DNA from 3 places in the Bartonella sp. P12B genome. Region 2 is predicted to be linked to each of the others. Evidence: predicted binding sites of a transcription regulator. Region 2 holds the regulator's gene; each other region holds the start of a gene.
What was found. Region 2 encodes LexA, which represses DNA repair genes until DNA is damaged. Its sites were predicted from a motif close to TGTTCNNNNTGTGTTCNG; they were not measured.

Region 1 (5,653 bases), on a different contig from region 2:
ACTTTTCCTTCAATGTTTTTTTGTGTGCGCTTCTGTTTTGGTGTAGTAGAATCATTATAAAATGAACCATGATGTTTAACAGAAGATTTCCCATACCCCCCATAAGAGGTCTCCATTTTTATAACTTCTATATGTTCTTCTGGTAATTCATTAAGAAAACGCGAGGGTATTGTGTTTTGCCAAAGTCCATGGACTCTTCGATTAGAGACAAACCATATATGCAAATGTTTTTTTGCTCTCGTCAATCCTACATAAGCTAGTCGCCGTTCTTCTTCTAAACCTGAACGGCCGCCTTCATCCAGTGAGCGCTGATGAGGAAAGAGACCTTCTTCCCAACCAGGAAGGAAAACTGTTTCAAATTCAAGCCCTTTGGCTGAATGAAGAGTCATGATGTTAACAGCATCAGTATTTTCATTGTTTTCAGCATCCATTACGAGTGCAACATGTTCTAAAAAGCTATGAAGACTTTCAAATTGTTCCATGGAGCGAACCATTTCTTTAAGATTTTCTAGCCGTGTTGGTGCTTCTGGTGAACGATCTTCTAACCACATGGTAGTGTAGCCTGAATCCTCAAGAATTGTTTCAGTAAGTTCTCTATGGGGTGTGCTTTGCAGCATATTTTGCCAGCATCGAAAGTTTTCAATAACGCTTCGCAAAGCACTGCGTGCTTTAGGTTTTAGTTCGTCCGTTTCAATTATTGCAGCTGCGGCAGAAAAAAGAGGAATAGCGCGTGCCCGTGCACTTTCATAAAGAATGCGTAGAGTTGCATTGCCTAAGCCGCGTCTAGGTGTATTAATAATGCGTTCAAAAGCTAAGTCATCTGCTGGTTGGACGACAACGCGTAAATAAGCCATCGCATCACGTATTTCCATTCGTTCATAAAAGCGCGGACCACCAATGACGCGGTAGTTAAGACCAAGTGTTACAAAACGATCTTCAAATTCACGCATCTGAAATGATGCGCGCACCAATATAGCCATATGATTTAATGAATGGCCAGTCTGTTGTGCCCGTTCAATTTCTTCTCCAATTGCACGTGCTTCCTCTTTCGAATCCCATGCTGCATGAACTTTTACTTTTTCTTCTTCGGTATTTATTTGATCAGAAAAAAGTGTTTTTCCAAGTCTTTCTTGGTTATGAGAAATGAGATGAGAAGCGGTTTTGAGAATGTGTGATGTTGAACGATAATTGCGTTCTAAACGGATAATTTTTGCAGGAGGAAAATCTTTCTCAAAACGTAAGATATTATCGACTTTAGCACCACGCCATCCGTAAATGGATTGGTCATCATCGCCAACACAACAAAGGTTGACATGTTGTCTTTCTGGCTGTTGTGCCAAAAGGCGAAGCCAAAGATATTGTACTGTGTTGGTATCTTGATATTCATCAACAAGAATATAGCGAAATTTGGAGTGATATTCCCGAAGAATATCTGGATTATGTTGGAAAATAGAGAGTGGATGAAGTAAGAGATCGCCAAAATCACAGGCATTAAGGCTTTTTAATCTCTCTTGATAGAGATGGTAAAGTTTACGTCCCATACCCTTACCAAAGGAATGAGAATCGTCTTCTGAAATATGTTCTGGTGAAAGCCCTTGATTTTTCCAAGAATCAATCATTATAGTAAGATTCTTGGCGGGCCAACGTTTATCGTCCAATCTTTCAGCTTGAATAAGCTGTTTTAAAAGCCTAGTAACATCATCGCTATCAAGAATTGTAAAGTTGCTTTTTAAGCCAACAAGTTCTGCGTGACGGCGCAAAATTTTTGCCCCCGTGGAATGAAAAGTTCCAAGCCAAGGCATGCCTTCAACAATTTCACCAATAAGTGTGCCAATGCGCATTTTCATTTCACGTGCTGCTTTGTTGGTGAAGGTTACAGCAAGTATTTGCTTAGGAGAGGCAAGCCCAGAGCGTAAAATGTGAGAAATGCGGGTTGTTAAAACACGCGTTTTTCCAGTACCAGCACCCGCAAGAACTAAAAGAGGTCCTTCTGTATTCATGACGGCTTGTTGTTGCTCTGGATTGAGTTGTTGTAAATAATCGCCATCACATTGCGTTTTTTCTTTTTCTTTTACAGTAGGCATAGTGGCTCTAGAACTCTTTTCATTATGGAGAGGGGAGGCTTATCTTCAAAGAATGGTATGGGATCAAGAAAATTGTTCATTATACATTTTGTGTAGTACTTTTTTCATCTGAATGCTAGGTCCAAAAAAACATACTCTCTTCGGTTGAATAAGGGACAGAGATTTTAAAAACTAAAACAAATATTAAAAGCGTTGGGTGAGAACGCTTTGAAGTGCATAAATGCGTAACGAAGACGAAAGATTTACTTCTGGTGGTCTTTTGCTATCAATATCGGTGATAATAAAGGCTAAAGATTGTTTTTTTTTGTGCGCTATGGTTTTGAGGATATCTAGAAATGGTTGTTCTAAAGATACGCTTGTTGCATGTCCATCAATACGGACAGATATTTTTCGCAAAATTACTTTTGACCAATCGATGAAAGTATCTTCATGCATTCTTTTTATTCTTATTCCTCGCGCTCTAAATAATTTTGATCAAGAAATTTTTGCGTTTTTAAAGATTCTTTTTGCTCGAAAAGTTTTTCAGCTTTTGTTCTTCCAAAACGATAGCGTCTTTCTTCTGCATGAACAGCTTGTTCTGCACGCTTTTTCTGTTTTCGAAATTGACGAAGATTAATGATTTTAGTCATGAAACACTTATTTTTTGCGAAAAGAATCTAAAGAAACAACATCAGCACTTGGTTTGATATCATTGTTTGAGGGATCTGTATTTGGACTAGGATTTTGTTCTTTTATAAGCGAGTTCTCTTTTTTTTGTTTGTCTGATAGAACCGTCGGTGTACTTGGAGCATTTTCTGAATTTTTGTCTTCTCCAGAAGTAAGGTTCGAGGGGAGATCAAATGCTGCTTCAAATGCTGCTATAGGGTCATAAAAGACTTGAATAGAGGTAAAAGGAATTACAAGTTTTTCGCTAATTTCTCTAAAGGAAAGTGTTACTTCGAAGGCATGCTCTGAAACACTTAAATCTCTAAACTGATGTTGTAAGACGATTGTCATTTGCTCTGGGTACCGACTTTTTAGACGAGGAGAGATTTTTACGCCTGGGGCATTGGTCAAAAAAGTAATAAAAAAATGATGATTTCCTGGAAGTCCTGCTTTGGCAACTTCCGATAAAACTTTACGGATAACCCCACGAAGTGCATCCTGAACGAGAATATCGTAACGGACTTGATCTTGAACCATCGAAGCTTTCCTTTTATTTCATACGATAGATGAGCGTGCGGAGTATTTTGCTATAGAATGTCTTTTTAAGCTAGCAATATTTTGTCTCATATGTACTTAAATCACTCAAAAAATGATATGAAATTTTATGACAAAAAATGTCTCGAAGATCAATTGATCGTCTTTATAAAGGTGAAGGCTTCTGTTGCCAGGTGCCTCCGAACCCCGCTTAAACCTGCGACGGTTTAAGGCTTAATTTGAAGCATTCACACCACCTTAAGCGGCGAGACGTGCTTCCGCATAGTTGTCATTTGCAACTACTCATTTAGCCCGATAACGGTGGTACTATGCCGAGTAAAAGAGCAATCTTTACACTCTTGTCGATCCTATTTCGCCCCCATCAAAGTATAATTTTGTATTATATTTTGGTGGAGGCGCCGGGTACCGCCCCCGGGTCCAATAAGTTTATTCCATTGTCCATTTATTACCATAGCTGGCAAGCCAGCACTTTAAATATAGATGAAGACGAGTCTTTAGAAAAGGGGGGTTGTTAATATTTTTAATCCTCTAATTATTATGAGAAGCTCTGTGATGCGGTTGTAGAGTACAGTCGCTAATTTTTGGAGAGGAGAGGGTGCAAAATGACCAATGATCTAGCAGATATTAAATTATATGACCAAAATCCCGATGAGGCTGCAATAGAACGGCTAAGACATCGCTTAGCTTTGGTGATGAAAAAACAGGATGCATCACTGGTTGCTACATCGGATCCAAAAGAGTTAGAACGCGTTGAAAAATGGGTTCGAGATGTATTAGGCGCGGATGAGCAGAGTGCTAAGAAGGCTGTGTCAAAAGTTGCGGAAATGATGTCTGGAGATCGCAGAAAAAGCCGTATGACCTTTTATTATTTGGTCGCCAAGCAATTAAATGCACTTGATAAAGTTTAAACAATTTTAAACTAAATTTTGCTCAAGAACAAGAAAGCTCAAAATTCTTTGAGCTTTTTTGTTTAGCATAGAGGATTAATTGGTTTCGTCTTCTTGAAGATATCCTCCTTTGCTCATATCCGGTATAAAGAGGGTAGCAATGAATGCCATGATCATCACGCCGATTACGTAAAAATAAAAGAGTGATTCATGTCCCATATTTTTTAATCCGAGTGCTACATATTCGGCAGAACCACCAAGTAATGCATTCCCAATAGCATGAGAGAGACCAACTCCTAATGCTCGTACTGAGGAAGGAAACATTGCTGATTTTACGACACCAGAGATGGATGTATACATGCTCATAATACAGAATATTCCAATAATGGTTGACAACGCAATCCATGGATTATGCGTATGACCGATTATGAGAAGTCCAGGAATTGTAAAGAGAGTAGAAAGTGCACTCCAAAGGATAAGTAAATTTTTTGTGCCAATTTTATCAGCTAGGATACCAAATAGGGGTTGAAGGAGTATGAAAATAAAGAGTGCAGCAGTCATCAAAGTTGTTGCGGTATGTTTATCAAATCCGGTGGTTGTGATGAGATATTTTTGCATATAAGTCGTACAGGTGTAAAATGTAAGAGATCCTCCAGAGGCGAAGATAACAATAACAAAGAAAGCTTTTGAATGTTTGCTGAAAAGCTCTTTCAGACTTCCCGTTCGTTTTCTAGAACGGCTTTCTTTCGTGGTTGTTTCATGAAGCGAACGACGGAGATAAAGTGCAACGAGTGCTGCTAATCCACCAATCGCAAAAGGGATACGCCAGCCCCATGCTCTTAATTGGTCTTCCGTTAGATAAAGTGCCAAAATGAAGATAATAAAACTCCCTAAAAGTTGACCAGTAATAAGCGTACCAGATTGGAAAGAAGCAAAGAGACCACGATGATTTTTAAGAGAAATTTCGCTTATATAAGTTGCAGCTGTACCATATTCACCACCGGCTGAAAGTCCTTGCATCATTCGGATGAGGAGCAGAAAAATTGCGGCAGTTATCCCTAAAGTTTCATAAGTTGGAAGGATGGCAATGAGGAAAGAGCCTCCACACATCATAAAAATAGATATGAGCATTGAACGCTTGCGTCCATAGCGATCAGCGATAAAGCCAAAAAGCCAACTTCCAATTGGGCGCATAAGAAAACCGATAAAGAAGATTCCTGCCGTTCTTAGAAATTGGGTAACAACATCGCCATTTGAAGGAAAAAATTGTGGTGCAAAGTAAATCGACGCAAATGAATAAATGTAAAAATCATACCATTCTACTAAATTCCCTGATGCACTGGATATAATAGAAGAAATACGTTTTCTTGTATCATCTGGTTCTAAAGTTGTTTCATTTTTCATGAAGTGCTTCCCTTTGGTTTATAGTTTATATTTTTCACTTTAAAGTTTTTTATAATTTGTATCATTAAAATTCAATTG
Region 2 (5,653 bases):
TTTAGACAAATTTGCCAATACCAATGAGGATGAGGCGTAATTTCCTGATGTATAAGAAGCCATTAAATAAGCACCATCATAATGTCCAACTGGTGCTTCAGAGATGTATTCCACTTTAACATTTGCCACACCTGCATTTGCATAACCAAGAATTTCAGCAGCTTGCTTTGATAAATCAATAATTCTATCTTTTATAAAAGGACCACGATCATTAACTCTAACAATGATAGAAGATCCATTTGCTAGATTCGTAACACGAGCATAACTGGGTAAAGGCATTGTTGGATGAGCAGCAGTCAAGAGATTCATATCATAAACCTCACCATTTGCAGTTAAACGCCCATGAAAATCTGAACCATACCATGATGCTTCACCAACACGTTGATAAGTTGGATCATTTTGAGGATAGTACCACTTTCCTTTTATTTGATAAGGTTTACCAACAATGGCTTGCCCACTTCTCTTTTCTTTTGATTGATTTTTTTCACTTAAAGTTTTTTTAGGAAACACAGCAATTTTTACATCTGTTGGCTTATTATTATGATAATAACTCTTTACTCCAAAAAATGCTGTTTGGCTTGCACAGCAAGATACCAATAACTGAGAAACAGCTACTACAGAAACAAATTGAAATGTTGAATTAAGAATGGAAGTAAACTTCTCTTTGCTAATTAAAAGCATCTGTCAGCCCGCTTATTTTTATTGCTATACTGCGAAAACCACATCGCACATTCGCGCAATAGGGAAATTCACATTTCTGGATGATTCCCCTCGCGCGCTTATAGTATCTTGAAAAAGCATCTGCTATCAAGAAATTAATACAACATTAATCTTTTTATGATTTTTCGCAGGAAAAAGATACAATACAATAGACATTGTGTTCAATTAAAAAATAAAAAAATCAATATATTAATAAAAAATATAATCACATAATATAAACTGTGAATAAATATGCTGATTCTGCAAGATAAGCGATAAAACTCTCTGATTAACGTAGAAAAACTATAATCACTGGAGCAATTTAATAATTACGTATCATTTTTCTGGAATTTTAAAATGCTGCTATTGGTGAGCGCGCAGGGATTCGAACCCTGGACCTACTGATTAAAAGTCAGTTGCTCTACCAGCTGAGCTACGCGCTCCCAAACAAGTCAAGTCGCTTGTAGAAAGTGAATGGAACATACGGTCGACTTTTCATTTGGTCAACACCTTTCGAAAAAAAATATTATATTTTGTTTAGTTATCAATACTTTTATGTTTCCCCCTATTCCTCATCACTGTAATAATATAAAATTCTCTTCCTTCCGAATTTGAATAAAAGGAATAATTTTAAAATATAGGAAACGTATGTAGAAACAGGTAAATGAATTTTACAAATAATAAAAACGAACAATAAAAAAGTGATTCTACTGTCTTTAGATGTTTTTCCAACTTTCTAACATGAGCATGGCGTTGGTAAGGTTATAATTTCCATGGACTGGAAGCTTATTCTTATATAAAAATAGAGGAAACATAAAACAGAATTTCAGCATAACTAAAATGATGTTCTAAAATATCAGTCGTGACGATAAAAAGATTATCGTTTAATGTTTTATAGAGTTATAAATACTTATCCTAAAAAAAGAAAAACTGAAATAATATATAAAATTATTCTAAATATACAAAGAATTTTCAATCTTTTTCAAATTTACAGGATGCTTTTTAACTGAAATATTTTATAATAGGATTTATTTTAAGGTAATTTATCTCACTTTATATAAGTAAATCATATAAAAATAATAGATTGCAAATATTTTATATTTATAAAATGAAATTTTAAATTATAGTATATTATATTATTAATATAAAAAATAAAGTAAATTTGTTTGATGCAGTTTCCAAAAAAATGTATAATATTTATAGATTAATATATCTTATCTTCCTTTTTTTCTCATATTTGATGTTTTTAACTGGAATATTGAATGTTAACATGTAAACAATATGAATTACTTTTGTTCATTCATAATCATATAAAAGAAACCGGTGTATCTCCTTCCTTCGAAGAAATGAAAATTGCATTGGAGCTTTCGTCAAAGTCTGGCGTTCATAAGCTTATTATAGCCTTAGCTCAACGAGGTTTTATACGCCGCTTGCCCAATCGTGTCCGCGCAATAGAAGTAATTCGACTTCCAGAAAAAATAACATTTAATCTTTCTTTAGCGCGTAAAATTTCTCCAATTATGATGGAAAAAAACAAAAGAAAAATATTTAAAAACTTAAATGATCTTGATAATTTTGAGATAGAAGAGAAAAAGAATATCACTATCCCTATTATGGGCCGTATTGCTGCAAGTATGCCTGTCTCCGCTATATCACAACAAATAAATACGCTTTCTTTACCACAAGAGATGATTAATTCGGGTGAGCACTATGCTTTAGAAGTTAAAGATAATTCTATGATTGAAGCTGGTATTCTTGATAAAGATACTATAATTGTTAAACGTCAAAATACTGCGATAACAGGTGAAATTGTTGTGGCGTTTATTGACAAAGAAGAAGCAACTTTAAAACGTTATCGACGCAATGGGGGTTCCATTGCACTGGAGGCAGCAAACCCTCATTACGAAACACGCATATATGAATCGGAGCGTATACAGATACAAGGTAAAATTATCGGACTTATTCGCAAATATTAAAAAATAAATTGCACACATATCAAAAATAAAGAAAACTTTTTATTCTTAATAATTTAAAAAATAATAAATAAAATTTAATCGTTATAAAATTGCAAGATATATCATGGCAGCACCTCGTATTAGTTTTGTCTCCCTCGGATGCCCAAAAGCACTCGTAGATTCTGAACGAATTATTACAAAACTACGCTCTGAAGGTTATGAAATTTCACGTAAGCATCAAGGTGCTGATCTCGTTATTGTGAATACCTGTGGTTTTCTTGATTCTGCTCGAAAGGAATCATTAGCTAATATTGATGAAGCCCTCAAAGAAAATGGAAAAGTTATTGTAACTGGATGTCTAGGTGCTGATCCTGATGTTATTCGTCAAGCACACCCTAATGTATTAGCTATTACAGGACCGCAGGACTATCAAAGTGTTATACAAGCTGTTCATTCAGTAATTCTTCCAGTTCATGATCCCTTTATCGATTTAGTTCCTCCGCAAGGTATTCGCTTAACTCCTCGCCATTATGCTTACTTAAAAATTTCTGAAGGATGTTCTAATCGCTGTAGCTTTTGTATTATCCCTACTCTACGTGGTGACCTTACTTCACGCCCCATCAATGATGTTCTTCGAGAAGCGGAAAAACTTGTACAGGCCGGTGTAAAAGAGCTTTTGGTTATCTCACAAGATACCAGTGCTTATGGCATTGATATGAAATATTCCGAAAGTTCTTGGAAAGATCGCACAATAAAAACTAAATTTTTTGATCTTTGTCGCGAACTAGGCAATATGGGTATTTGGATACGCATGCATTATGTTTATCCTTATCCTCATGTAGATGAAGTTATTGAGCTTATGGCAGAAAAAAAGATTCTTCCTTATTTGGATATCCCTTTTCAGCACGCGTCACCAACCGTTTTACGCAATATGAAACGTCCTGCTCTTATGGAAAAAACTAATCGTAGAATTGAAAAGTGGAGAAAAATTTGTCCAGATCTCACTTTACGATCAACATTTATTGTAGGTTTTCCAGGCGAAACGAATGAAGATTTTAATATGCTTCTCGAATGGCTAGAGGAAGTAAAAATTGAACGTGCTGGCTGTTTTCAATACGAAGAAGTAAAAGGTGCTGCCGCAAATAATTTAGGATTAGAAAAAATTTCTGAAGAAGTAAAAAAAAGCCGCTGGCATCGTTTTATGGCCAAACAACAACAAATTTCTACCCACCTTTTAAAGAAAAAAATTGGAAGAAGACTTCAAGTTCTGATCGATGAAAGTCAAGGAAAAATTGCTAAAGGTCGAAGTCAATATGATGCTCCAGAAGTAGATGGTGTTGTGCATATATCATCACGACGACCATTACGTGTTGGTGAATTTGTCACCGTAAAAATTGAACAATCAGATGCTTATGATCTTTATGGTGTAGCGGTTTAAAGATAAGATTGAAACTCATCGTGCGTAATAATTAAATTTTATAACAAGTTTTGAAAATCAAAAAGTTTTTTATCAAGCAAATGACTTGGACGAACATTTGTTAAGGCGCGAATCATGGTATCTTTACGTTTAGGCATCCTTTTTTCAATATCTTTTAGCATTTCTTTCATTGCATTGCGTTGTAGACCATCTTGGCTGCCACAAAGATTGCAAGGAATGATAGGAAAGCGCATTGCTTGAGAGAATTTCTCCATATCTTCCTCAGCAGCGTAAACAAGAGGGCGCAAAACAAACAGATCTCCTTCATCATTTATCAGCTTTCCAGGTATAGCGGCTAATCGGCCACCATGAAATAAATTCATAAGAAACGTTTCTAAAACATCATCCCGATGATGACCAAGAACCAATGCAGAACATCCCTCTTCACGTGCGATACGATATAAATTACCACGTCGCAATCGAGAACAAAGTGAACAATATGTTTGTGTATCTGCCAATTTATCTGTGACAATAGAATAAGTATCCTGATATTCAATACGATATGGAATTTGATAAGAATTTAAAAAGTCTGGAAGAATATGTCTTGGAAATCCTGGTTGTCCCTGATCAAGATTACAAGCTAGAATTTCAACAGGTAAAAGTCCGCGCCATTTTAAATCGAGAAGAAGCGCTAAGAGTCCATAAGAATCCTTTCCGCCCGACAAAGCAATAAGCCATTTTTTTCCTGAAGAAAGCATAGAAAAATCATCAAACGCTTGCCGCACATGGCGAAGAAGTCGTTTACGCAATTTATTAAACTCGATAGTTGAAGGAGCAGACCGAAATATTGGATGACAATCATCAGCTTCTTTTGTCAAAGAATCATTTTTTTTTACATTCTTTTTCATTGCTTGATATTCGTCTGAAACATGATCCATAATGCCATATTCTGTATAATAAACAGCTTATTCTACTAAAATAACAGAAACAGACAAAGACTTAACGTTGCTTAAACAAATGCTTCGTTTATTTATCTGTGAAAAGAAACGGAGCTATACAAATTATGCTGTTGTAAAATACAACAACAAACTTTGATATAACACCATTCACAAAAACACCTGTTAGCTTCAAAAACTATAAAGCAACATCATACCGTATAGAGAATGCTCCACTCTCTTTAGAGAACTTAACGAGAATAGAATTCAACAACCAAATTGGGTTCCATTTGTACAGCATAAGGAACATCCGCAAAAGCAGGAACACGCGTAAACGTTGCTTTCATCTGATTATGATCCGCTTCAATATATTCAGGCACATCACGCTCAGCTAACTGTACGGATTCTAAAACCAAAACAAGTTGTTTTGACTTTTCACGAACCTCAATAACATCACCTGGCTTACAACGATATGATTGAATATTGGTACGCCGCCCATTTACGTTAACATGTCCATGATTGATAAATTGGCGAGAGGCAAAAATCGTAGGTACGAATTTTGCACGATAGATAACAGCATCCAAACGCGACTCTAAAAGTCCGATAAGATTTTCACCAGTATCACCACGCCGCCGAGCAGCTTCTTC
Region 3 (5,653 bases), 120 kb from region 2:
AATGATAAAAGATTTTCCAAGCTCTAAAATCTCCCCGTAATCCGAAAGCATCTCAGAAAAGAGAACTGTCTCATATTGTCCACTCGTGTCAGAAAAATGAATAATTCCCATTTTCTTTCCGGATTTTGTTTTGCGCACTTGTTTTGCCACAACAGTTCCAGCAAGCCTAGCGGCGACTGCTCCTCCTTTAACGGCATTGGCAAAATGAGCCCAAGTTTGTACGCGTTTTTTTGCAAGAATAGCTTGATACTCATCCAAAGGATGTGCAGAAAAATAAAAACCTATTGCTTGAAATTCTCGATGAAGTTTTTCATCCGGTAACCAAGGAGAGGTTTGCGACAAGATCAAAGGTTCTTTTAATCCACCTATCATCGCAAATATATCAGTCTGCCCACTAGAATTGTTTTCAAGGATACGAAGTGCACGCGCGTTGAGCGTTTCAAGACTTGCCAATAAAACTTCACGTGCAATATGAAAACAATCAAAGGCGCCCGCACAAACCAAACTTTCCATCGCACGTTTATTAACAATACGGGGATCAATACGCTCACAAAAATCTTCTAGATCTCTAAAAGGTTTATTTCCACGGCAAGCGACAATATGATCGACAACCGCTTCCCCTACTCCTTTAATGGCAGCAAGAGAATAATAAATACAGCTATCACCAACTTCAAAAACTCGATGTGATGTTTGCACACAAGGTGCAACAACCTTAATACCTAATCTTAATGCTTCACGCCGGAAATCATTTAACTTCTCTGTATTTGTCATATCATACGTCATTGAAGCGGCTAAGAACTCAACTGGATAATGTGCTTTCATATAAGCTGTTTGGTAGGAAACAATTGCGTAAGCAGCGGCATGTGACTTATTAAAACCGTAATCTGCAAATTTTGCTAAAAGATCAAAAATAATATCAGCCTGATCCTTATCAACACCGTTAGCAATAGCCCCATTCACAAAACGCGTACGCTGTTTTTGCATTTCCTTATGAATCTTTTTACCCATAGCGCGACGCAATAAATCCGCTTCTCCAAGCGAATAACCAGCAAGAACCTGAGCAATCTGCATCACTTGTTCCTGATAAACAATAACACCTTGTGTTTCTTTAATCAGAGGATCTATTTTAGGATGAATAGAAGCAATTTCTTCTTCCCCGTGTTTGCGTGCATTATAGGTTGGAATATTCTCCATTGGACCAGGGCGATAAAGGGCGACAAGAGCAATAATATCTTCAATACGATCTGGTTTCATCCCAATCAGCGCCTTACGCATACCAGAACTTTCCACTTGAAACACGCCAACTGTTTCGCCACGTGCCATCATAGCATAGGTCATTTCATCATTGAGAGAGATATTCGACAACTCTATTTTAATGCCCTTCCGTGCAACAAAATCTACCGCCATTTTCAAAATAGTCAGTGTTTTTAATCCCAGAAAATCAAATTTTACGAGCCCCGCCTGTTCAACATATTTCATATTAAATTGTGTTACAGGCATATCAGAACGAGGATCGCGATACATTGGAACAAGCTCTGACAGTGGACGATCACCAATAACAATCCCTGCCGCATGGGTTGATGCATGACGATAAAGCCCCTCCAGTTGAAGCGCTATATCTAATGTGCGCCCAATGACAGGGTCTTTTTTCTTTTCCTCCTCAAATTTAGGCTCATCCTTGATAGCATCAGCCAATTCAACTTGGCTTCCAGGTGTAGCAGGAACTAATTTCGTAAGATAATCCACCTGACGATAAGGTACTTCTAAAACACGTCCAACATCACGCAACACGGCACGCGCTTGTAATTTACCAAAGGTAATAATTTGGGCAACTTGATCGCGTCCATATTTTTCCTGAACATAATGAATAACCTCTTCGCGTCGCTCTTGACAAAAGTCAATATCGAAATCCGGCATAGAAACACGATCTGGATTAAGAAAACGTTCAAAGAGAAGAGAAAAACGTAATGGATCAACATCGGTAATAGTCAACGCATAAGCAACAAGTGAACCAGCACCAGAACCACGCCCAGGACCAACAGGGATATCATGAGACTTCGCCCATTTTATAAAATCTGAAACGATAAGAAAATAGCCAGAAAACTGCATGCGCGTAATAACGGAAACTTCATAATCAAGCCGCTGCTCATAATCTGCAATTGTATATCCTTCGGCCAATCCAACTGTCTCAAGCCGCATTTTTAAACCAGCCTTAGCCTGATTTAGTAATTCCCTATCTTCTACTTCTAAAGCACGATTTGAATCAATAGACTTCTCTACAAAACGCGGCAAAATTGGTTTTCTAATAGGGGTAGCAGTATGACAACGCAATGCAATTTCAACGCTGTTCTCCAAAGCTTCTGGAAGATCAGAAAATAATGCAACCATTTCATCTTGTGACTTCAAATAATGATCTGGTGTTACACGTTTACGCTCTGGATTAGAAACAATTTGCCCTTCTGCAACTGCCATCAGTGCATCATGTGCTTCATACCCTTGCCTATTCAGAAAAAAAGCTTCATTGGTTGCAACAAGAGGAATTTCATATTTATACGCCAATTCAAGAAGCGTATCTTCTACTTGTTGATCAAAAGAGCCATGTCGCTGTAATTCCATATAAAGACGATTAGCAAAAATTTTTCTTAAAGAAATCAAACGTTCAACAGCACGTTCTTTTCTACCTTCTGCCAAAGAAAAATTAAGTGGGCCTCCCTTGCCACCTGTTAAAGCAATTATTCCTTCACTGTGTGACGACAGCCAATCCATTTTAATATGAGGAGGATCAGTGTCGCACTTATCAAGGTAAGCACGGCTAACAAGGCGAACCAGATGAGCATAACCAGCCTCGCTTGCAGCTAACAAAACAACAGAGCAAAAATCAGAAGAATGGCGCCCTTTAGCAAAACTTCGATTGTCATGTTCATCACCAAAATCAACCGCGAGCTGACAACCAACAATAGGCTGAATCCCTTGAGAAAAACAATATTGTGAAAACTCCAAAGCACCAAATAAATTATTCGTATCTGTAATAGCAATTGCTGGTGTATGATCTGAAATCGCATGTTGAATTATTTGTGGAATTTTTAAAGCCCCTTCGAGCAATGAGTAGGCAGAGTGCACCCTTAAATGAATAAAGCGAGGAAGAGATTTTTTTTTATCTCGTGTTTTACTTTTATCTTCTGCCACTCTTAAATTTCCTACAACAAAATAAATACCAAATCGCAACTGCTATTTGTCTATACTAGAAAATATTCTAACTTTATTATACCCTTGAATCTATAAACGCATCACTCAGCATATGGAATTCAGCGCCTTCACAAGACATTTTATTTTTATGATATTTACAGAAGACTTCCATTAAGAAAATATCTCTATGCACAGCAAATAAATACACAAAGAGAAAAAGAGAGAGAATATGACCAATATTGATATTCTTTTTTTACAATTTTTATTCTAAACATTTTAAAACATTAATTTTTCTGCTTCAAATTTTAAAGTGTAAATAAAAAATCCTCTTCTATAAATTATCCCCAAAAAGCTCTTTTAAAGGACTAGAAAAAATAACAAGAGCAGGATAAATTTCCTCATGCCTCCAAGCCTTATTACACCTTTTTTTATTTCTATCCGCACCCTTTCTGGGATTACTCCTAAAATATATAGTTTACTGGCTAAAGTCTTAAATATTAATCCTACACAACATGAAATTACCCTTATTGATCTCCTGCAATTAATGCCTCACTCCGTTATAGATCGTAGAAGATGTCCTAGCATTGCTTGTGCACAAGAGGGGATCACTCTCACTCTCGAAATTGTTATTGACCAACATCAACCACCACCAATTGGTCGTAAACGTTTACCCTATCGCGTCACTGCACACGATCCAACGGGAGAAATAAATTTAGTCTTTTTTCATGCACAACATTCTTGGCTAAAGAGACAACTACCGGAAGGAAAGAAAGTCATTGTATCAGGGAAAGTTGAACGGTTTAATGGACAACTTTCAATGGTCCATCCCGATTATATCGTACCAAGTGAGCAAGAAAATCAAATTCCCTTCATTGAACCTATTTACCCCTCTACCGCCGGATTATCCGCAAAAACACTAAGACGTGCAATACAAAATGCTTTAGATTATATTCCTCTCTTACCAGAATGGATAGAAGAAAGCGTGAAAAAGCAACAAAACTTTTCCTCTTTTCCTGTTGCTTTACGCCGCATCCATGCGCCCATCGATCTTGCTGATTTAAACTTAGAAAGTACAGCACGCAAACGTCTTGCCTATGATGAATTGCTCGCTTGTCAACTGGCGCTTGGCTTACTGCGTTTAAAAACCAAATCTCTTTCTGGAACTTCTCGGCCACCAACAGGAGCTTACACTCAAAAACTGCTGAAAGCCCTTCCCTTCCAGCTGACAAATGGACAAATAAAAGCAATACAAGAGATTGCAAATGATCTTGCTTCACCAGAACCAATGTTAAGACTTCTCCAAGGTGATGTGGGATCAGGAAAAACCGTTGTTGCCCTCATGGCAATGACACAAATTGCTGAAAATTCAAGTCAATCAGCTTTAATGGCGCCTACAGAAGTTCTCGCTAGGCAACATTTTGCAAAAATTGCACCTCTTGCTGAAAAGATTGGACTACGAACAGTTCTTTTAACGGGACGAGAAAAAGGAAAATTGCGCAAAAATATTTTAAACGATATTATATCAGGTCAAGCTTCCCTTATTATCGGAACCCATGCCCTCATACAAAACAGTGTTTCTTACAATAACCTTGCCTTAGCCATTATTGATGAGCAACACCGTTTTGGTGTACACCAACGTCTTGCCCTTACAGCAAAAGGCCATAAACCTGATATGCTGGTAATGACTGCCACCCCTATTCCACGGACCCTCGTCTTAACAGCTTTTGGTGATATGGATGTTTCCCAAATTACTGAAAAACCAATTGGACGACAACCAATTACAACGGCAACACTTTCTTTAAAACGTCTTAATGAACTCATCGAACGAATTACTATTGCCTTAGAAAAAGGTGAAAAACTCTATTGGATTTGTCCTTTAGTAGAAGAATCTACCACTCTTGAACTCACTTCAATTGAAAGTCGTTTTGCTCTTCTCCAAGAGCGATTTGGTACACGAGTTGGTATGATCCATGGGAAAATGTCTACAGATAAAAAAGAAGCCGCTATGGCATCTTTTAAATGTGGAGATATTCGTATTTTAGTCGCAACCACAGTTATTGAAGTCGGTGTAGATATTCCTGACGCTTCAATCATTATTATAGAACATGCAGAACATTTCGGTCTTTCACAATTGCACCAATTGCGTGGACGTGTTGGACGAGGAGAAAAAAAATCCTCCTGTATTTTGCTCTACAAAGATCCTTTAACAAAAATGGCCGCAGAGCGTCTTAATATTATACGCAATACAGAAGATGGCTTTAAAATTGCTGAAGAAGACTGGCGTCTGCGAGGGGAAGGAGAGCTTTTAGGAACAAAACAATCCGGTATGCCGGAGTTCCACATGGCAAACCTCGCAGTCCATGGTGATCTTTTATCAATAGCAAGAAGAGATGCACGTTTATTTTTGCAACGTGATCCTAATCTTTCTTCTGAGCGAGGACAAACTTTACGTTTGCTTCTTTATCTT

Region 1: a site for LexA is predicted at 2,158-2,175, ahead of AC0QT1_RS06005 (ATP-dependent helicase). Genes of this name have one in related genera too.
Region 3: a site for LexA is predicted at 3,387-3,404, ahead of dnaE (DNA polymerase III subunit alpha). Genes of this name have one in related genera too.

The regions. Positions count from the first base shown of each region.
Region 1 covers NZ_JBTTDI010000007.1:43,239-48,891, reverse strand. Annotated here, with positions in the region: gene AC0QT1_RS06005 (ATP-dependent helicase) at 1-2,084, opposite strand, end outside; gene AC0QT1_RS06000 (ribbon-helix-helix domain-containing protein) at 2,268-2,519, opposite strand; gene AC0QT1_RS05995 (DUF4169 family protein) at 2,531-2,713, opposite strand; gene AC0QT1_RS05990 (SspB family protein) at 2,721-3,266, opposite strand; RNA gene ssrA (transfer-messenger RNA) at 3,437-3,790, opposite strand; gene AC0QT1_RS05980 (DUF2853 family protein) at 3,887-4,192, shown strand; gene AC0QT1_RS05975 (MFS family transporter) at 4,268-5,575, opposite strand.
Region 2 covers NZ_JBTTDI010000003.1:199,499-205,151, forward strand. Annotated here, with positions in the region: gene AC0QT1_RS03555 (septal ring lytic transglycosylase RlpA family protein) at 1-681, opposite strand, end outside; tRNA gene AC0QT1_RS03560 (tRNA-Lys) at 1,067-1,142, opposite strand; gene lexA (transcriptional repressor LexA) at 1,962-2,675, shown strand; gene rimO (30S ribosomal protein S12 methylthiotransferase RimO) at 2,779-4,092, shown strand; gene ttcA (tRNA 2-thiocytidine(32) synthetase TtcA) at 4,131-5,009, opposite strand; gene rpsD (30S ribosomal protein S4) at 5,258-5,653, opposite strand, start outside.
Region 3 covers NZ_JBTTDI010000003.1:78,359-84,011, reverse strand. Annotated here, with positions in the region: gene dnaE (DNA polymerase III subunit alpha) at 1-3,186, opposite strand, end outside; gene recG (ATP-dependent DNA helicase RecG) at 3,587-5,653, shown strand, end outside.